2 regions of the Tissierella carlieri genome follow, and region 2 is predicted to be linked to the other one. Evidence: a T-box and tRNA genes for the amino acid it is inferred to sense, from the RefSeq annotation. Region 2 holds a T-box; the other holds one or more tRNA genes.
The links. A T-box is a leader RNA that pairs with one kind of tRNA and senses whether it is charged. The one in region 2 lies ahead of KQI38_RS20270 (valine--tRNA ligase), so its partner is inferred to be a tRNA-Val.
Positions count from the first base shown of each region.

Region 1: it has a tRNA-Val gene. The T-box ahead of KQI38_RS20270 (valine--tRNA ligase) is inferred to sense a tRNA for this amino acid. The anticodon was not compared.

Region 1 is NZ_JAHLOH010000042.1:270,618-274,061, forward strand. Features, by position in the region: gene zupT (zinc transporter ZupT) at 1-787, opposite strand, end outside; gene KQI38_RS14545 (YibE/F family protein) at 780-1,892, opposite strand; tRNA gene KQI38_RS14550 (tRNA-Val) at 2,301-2,376, shown strand; gene KQI38_RS14555 (leucyl aminopeptidase) at 2,529-3,444, shown strand, end outside.
Region 2 is NZ_JAHLOH010000056.1:7,833-11,276, forward strand. Features, by position in the region: gene KQI38_RS20270 (valine--tRNA ligase) at 1-1,496, opposite strand, end outside; T-box leader at 1,561-1,822, opposite strand; gene KQI38_RS20275 (AAA family ATPase) at 2,069-2,587, opposite strand; gene KQI38_RS20280 (GNAT family N-acetyltransferase) at 3,357-3,444, opposite strand, start outside.

The DNA of each region.
Region 1 (3,444 bases), on a different contig from region 2:
CCATGACGATCATACCCGCTATAGCTCCATATACTGATATATGATGATCCTCATATCTTTGAGATGATGGTAATAATTCGTCTAATGACACAAATATCATAATTCCTGCCACTATGGAAAAAAGAATTCCAAAGACTAAATCATTAAAAAATCTTGAGAGGATTAAATATCCAATAATTGCACCGAAGGGCTGACACAGACCTACAAATAAGGAATATAGAAATGCCTTCCTTTTACTTCCCGTTGAATAATAAATTGGTACCGATATAGCAATACTCAATGGTATGTTATGAAGGATTACTGCTGCTGCTATTGGAACCGCTACAGATATATCTTTTAATCCAGCGGTAAAGATTGCTAATCCTTCAGGCAAATTATGTATAGCTATTGCAACAGCTGACATGATTCCTAGTTTTGATAGGTGTTCACCATTTTGATCATGATGATGACCATGTTCATGATGATGGTCATCATGTCCATGATAATGTCCTCCAAATTTATGGACTAGTTTCTCTACAATTGCAGTAATTAGCATTCCGCCAAAGAAACCTGCTAAGGCCACTAGATGACCTCCTTGTTCCCCAAAATATGATTCTATCAATTCCATACCTTCTGGTAAGATAGCCATAAAAGATACATATATCATTATTCCAGCTGAAAAACTTAAAGCGATAGCTAAAAATCTTTTATTTGTTTCTTTTATAAAAAAAGATAATATACTACCAAGTCCCATAGATAAACCCACTATGGTTGTAAGCCCCAACGATAATACTACTTCTTTACTCATTTTTCACATCCTCTCTTAGCTTTTGCTTTTTTGCTAAAAAACTGGCTATTAGTGCTGTAATTGGAATAGTAAGCACTAGCCCAATACTGCCTGCTAAGGATCTAACTACTTCCGTAGCTATTATATCCGAATTCATAATCTCTATTAATTGTGCTTCATACGCCATAAATAATAATAGAAGAGGAATAGATGACCCAGTATATGCAAGTATTAAGGTATTGGTCATAGTTCCCATTACATCTTTACCCACATTCATACCTGATATAAATAATTCTTTTCTTGAAAGATTATTATTTACATTATTAACTTCCTCTATAGCTGATGCTATGGACATCCCAACATCCATGACTGCCCCTAATGACCCTAATATTATCCCTGCAAAAAGTAGATTTTTAAAATTGAATTCTATTTCCTGAGGAATATACATTAACATTGTTGCCTCATCAGCACTTAATCCTGTAAGATGTATTTTTAATCCCACATAATATGATATTAAACCTGCTATAATAACACCTGCCGAAGTACCTGCTATTGCTGCTATACTCTTAGTATTGACACCAGATACTAAAAATATAGTTATAATCGTAACTCCTATTGAAATTAGCACAGATATAGGTATAGGGTTTACCCCTTTAAGTATCTGAGGTAATAGTATATAAAATACTGATCCTATTGTTAGAGCTAGTGATATAATTGCTTTTAATCCTTTAGTCCTTCCAATTATAAGAATCAATATAGCGAATAAAATAGCTAGATATATAATATAATTAGCTCTCTCGTAATCTGCAATATATACTTCATAATCTCCATCCTGAAGCTCTTCCATCACTACTAATATCTTGTCCCCCTTCTTCACAAAGAAGTTATAGGCCTCGTTATCAGAGAGATGGTTTTCTATGTCAATTATTTCTCCTTTATGATTTCCACTAGTAATCTTTAATTTTACTCTTTGTAACCTGATGCCCTCATATAAATCTTCACTCTCTTCTGCATCTCCAGCTTCAAGGACCACAGCCTTTTCCACCACTGATTGCATATCTTCCGCCAATACCATGGAATTAACCAAAATCAATAATAATATAATAATTGATATTACTTTTTTCATAATTACCTCCCTTATGATCTTTTGTAAAAAAGGCTTCTACCTAAAGAATTAATATATTAAGGAAGCCTTTTTGAAACCCATCTAGAAAAAATTCACCTTAAAAATATGGCTTTCCTATGTATTATAGAATATTATATCATATTGAACTATGATAAAAGAATAAAAAATATATTGCCAAGAGAACCCCTTCCCTTGGCAATATCCTAACTCATTGCTACTGTTATAATTGGTACAATAATAGATATTATAAAAGATGCTATAAGTAAATATATTATAATTTTGGTCATTTTTGATCTATTCATAGTACACCTCCAACTATATAAATTATACTCTAATTATATACAGGATTCCAGTCTAATATATTGTAAATTCTTTAATTTTATGATAATATATTATAGAACTATTTAAGGGTGGTTAACTCAGCTGGTAGAGTGTCATCTTGACGTGGTGAAAGTCGTAGGTTCGAGTCCTATACCGCCCACCAATATTCAATTAACAATTCACAATGCACAATGCACAATTAAAAATTTAAGTAATTAAAAGGATAGTAAATCTACTATTCTTTTTTTGTCTATTTTTTTCTAATTATATCTGATATAATTAGAGTGTCTAAATAAATTAAAAGGGGTGTTTTGATTGAAGATATTAGTTGGTAAAGGCGGAGAAATAAAAGTTCTTCTAGTATTTAAGGGACAAGATAATTTAGATAGCTCACCTGAATTATATAGCTATTTGAAGGAAAGAGAAATTTTTAAGGGTACCTGTGGTGAAATTTATTCAGACATTTCTCCTAAGGGAAATAATGTAATTCTATTGGGACTAGGAGAAGAAGAAAAATTAACCCTTGAGTCTCTTAGAAAAACTTTTTATAAACTAGGTAAAGAATTGATGAAATATAAGGTAGAATCAGCAGAAGTAGAAGTACCTAAATTTGAAAATCTTTGCTATAGAAAGACTAATATGGCCATAGCAGAGGGTCTTTTACAATCAGAATATGCATTTGAAAAATATCTATCAAAAAAGAAAACAAAACCTACAGTTAAAGAGTTTTTCTTAAATGTATTAGAAGATAGAAAAGATAAGGTTGAAGAAGGAATTGAAGAAATTAACAATATTATTGAAGGTATATTCCTAGCAAGAGATCTAGTTAATGAGCCTGCAATGGCAATGACTCCTGTAGAGCTTGCTAAAAGAGCTAAAGAAGAATTAACAGGCTTAGGAGTTGAAGTAGAAGTTTATGGCAAAGATAAAATAGAAGAAATGGAAATGAAAGCATTTCTAGCTGTATCTAAAGGCTCTGCTATTCCACCTCAATTTATAGTAATGAAATGGAATGGAGATAGTGCATCAGAGGAAAAACTTGCTCTCGTTGGTAAAGGACTTACCTATGATTCAGGTGGATATTCTATAAAACCTGGAGATAGCATGATAAATATGTATAACGATATGGCCGGATCTGCTTCTGTAATTGGTACAATGAAATCAATCGCTAGATCTAAGCTAAAGAAGAATGTTGTTGCAATTGTGGCAGCTTGTGAAAACTTAATCTCTG
Region 2 (3,444 bases):
TTAACTATAGTATAAAATGCCCATGTACGTATAATTTCATGAGCCTGTGTTCTTAAACTCATTGGTAAAATTCTATTTGAAATATCATTCTCCTCGCCCCATTTTGCATTTATCTGCGGAGTAACTGATGAAGTAGCCCACGTATCAAATACAGAACTCTCAGGTATGAATTCATTACGCCCACAAGAGCAGGACTTATTTGGGTTCGTTTCAAGAGGATTTATAGGTAACATCTCCTCATCTGGAATTATAACATTACCACAATTTTTACAATACCATATTGGGAAAGGAACACCAAAGTAACGCTGACGAGATATACACCAGTCCCACTTAAGATTTTCAACCCATAATACGTATCTGTTTTTCATATATTCAGGGTACCAATTGATTTCATCGGCAGCTTTTAAAAATTGCTCTTTATTAGTGAGAATATCAATATACCACTGTTTTGACGGTAGAATTTCAACTTCCTTCCCGCAGCGTTCGTGTCCAGCAACAGTATGCGTGATATTTTTTGACTCTAAAATAAATCCATTTTCTAAAAGTAAGCCAATAATCTGTTTTCGAGCTATTAAGACCTTCAAACCTCCGATTAATGGAACACTTTCATCTATTGTGCCATCAGATAAAATAACCTTTCGGTAAGGTAGTTTATAAGTTTCATACCACTCTACATCAGTACTATCACCAAAGGTTGCACACATAACTACACCTGTTCCTTTATCAATATCAACTTTGTCATCTGTTAATATAGGGATTTCATACTCATATAAAGGGACAGTGGCATTTTTACCGATATATTTTTTATACTTATCATCCTCTGGATTTACAAATAGACAAACACAGCCATATAGTAATTCAGGTCTGGTTGTAGCTACCAATAAACTTTCTTCACCTACCTTAAATTTGAGGTAATTAAAGGTAGTGTCTTTTTCAATAGTCTCTAACTCTGCTTGAGCTATTGAAGTCTGACATTCAGTACACCACAAAACCGGCGACTCTTTCATATACGCCTTTCCATCTTTTAAAAGTTTGATAAAGGATTGTTGCGATATTCGCTGAACCATAGGATTATTTGTTTCATATTGAAGCGACCAGTCAACTGAGAACCCCAAAGATTGCCATAAATCTTTAAATTCTTTTTCGTATTTTTCAGAGACTGTAGCACACCTTTTAATAAATTCACTTCTTGGAAGGTTTTTTGCAATAATACTTTCCTCTTTTTCAACAAGCCTTTCCGTTGGCAGACCGTTGTCATCAAAACCAAAAGGATAAAAGACATTATAGCCTTGCATGCGTTTAAAACGGGCTATCATTTCTGCCTGTGTATAGGAAAATATATGTCCAATGTGTAAACTACCACTAACAGTTGGCGGTGGAGTATCAATAGAATAGATTTCATTTTGACTTTCTTGGTCAAAATTGTAGATAGCGTTTTCTTTCCAAAAATTTTGCATTTCCTTTTCTACTTGCTTAAATTCATAGTTTTTCTTCATGGTAATACCTCCTTAATTTTTACGAACACAAAACAAAAAATCCGCCTTAAGCTTTTTTACATTTGCTTAGGGCGGATCGTATGCGTCCGTGGTACCACCTAAATTCAGATAAAACTATCTGCACTCTGACAGTACGGGAATAGAATACATAATCCGATACTGCTTTCCTTTTAACGGTGGAAATTTCCGTTGAAGCCTACTAAGATTACATCTTTTCAGTTCACAGCTCAAAGGCTACTTCCATACTTCCCTCACGAAGATTTTCACCAACCATCTTCTCGCTCTGCTTCAGGTGAGTATGTACTCCTCCTCATCAACGCCATTTTGTTCGTGTTCGTTTATATTATGATATTTTATTATACTCAAAAAGTCAACATTTATGTTTCTATTTTTCAAAAATTTAGAATTAAACTGGAATCAATATATCCAGCAATAAATTTATAATATACTTAATGAAAATCACTTAATATAAGCTATTAATAAAATATTTTTATTTATTTTCTCGATACAATAGTACGTAGCATTTCACGTAAGTTAGGGAAAAATAATGGCATACCTATTGAGTTCTATAACTACCTAAAGTGTAACAAAATGTCCTCAACTGATTGTTCTGGAGACTGCTCCGATGTATCCAACCAAAAGCCTATTTTGGGGGTGGTTTTCATGAAATCTGCATATAGAGTCTCTACCGTAAATCCAGTATATCCGACCTTTCCTCTCATCTTCTCACGCTTTTTTACTGCCTCTACATTTGGACAGAGTATTATTACATGAACGGGATAATGTTTCAACATATCCAATATCCGAGAAATCTCTTCACCATAATAGTTGTCCTGCAAAATAACGGAAAATCCATTATCATAATAGGTTTTTGCAGCATCTGCGGCTAGACGATAACGTAGATGCAACTGTCGTATTGCCTCATCAGAGGGCTGTTCTGACATCTCAGCACGTCCTGATACAATCATTCTTCGAAATACATCACCGCGCAGATGCACTCCCTTTTCCATCTTCGAGGCAAGTAGTTCCGCAACTGTTGATTTTCCAGATGCCATAACTCCAGTAATTAAATATATCGATTTTTTCAACATAGTATACCCCCTAATTGATAAATTTTAAGCTCGTTTTCCATTACACAAATTATTTTATCCTGGCGATAAATTTCTATCTGTAAGTGTGTTATATAAATAATTTGTCAATATTACTCAATTCAACACCTTCTAATTTGTTATAACATATTCTTATATCAATATCAGAGTTGAGGACATCTCCGTTCAAAAATGTCCCCCACAAAAAGTCAGTTATCGTTTGTGAAAATAAAGGCATACTTCTTATTCGATTTGATTGATTTGTCATTTTATTCACTTCCTTATACTTATTACTTGCACTCTAAACTAATTTTTTTATAGATCTAATTTTGCTTTTTCTGTTCCTTTATCCCAATATCGTTATTCCGAACTACAGTAATCAAGTTTTCGAAGGTGGCCTCTTACTAAATTTTCTGTAATACGCTTATTAAAGCATCTATTTGTATGCTGTATTGATATCTATCTGAGACAGATGATTTAATATATCGGTAATTTCCTGTATACAGCCCCAATTTTAACTTATTTTGGGTTTATTTTCAACACTAGAATCAAACAAGTCTTTAAATCTTATTTCACCACTATAATTGATATCATTATCAATTAAAATCATATAACTTCTACGAGACTAAAGTGCCATTTAAACTTCCACTTGAAATCTTTATTTCAACGAATTTTTCTATTATATAAGAATGATTCTGAAGTGAAATAGCTAATGACTCAATTATTATAACTATTCACAACCTCTAAAGACCTGCTGCTTCATTCTTTATCTCTACACATGCTTATAAATCTTCTTCATAATAGTCCATTGAGATTCTCCAAGAAAGTATCCCTTTAAGCGACTTTTTGTCTTCTTTATA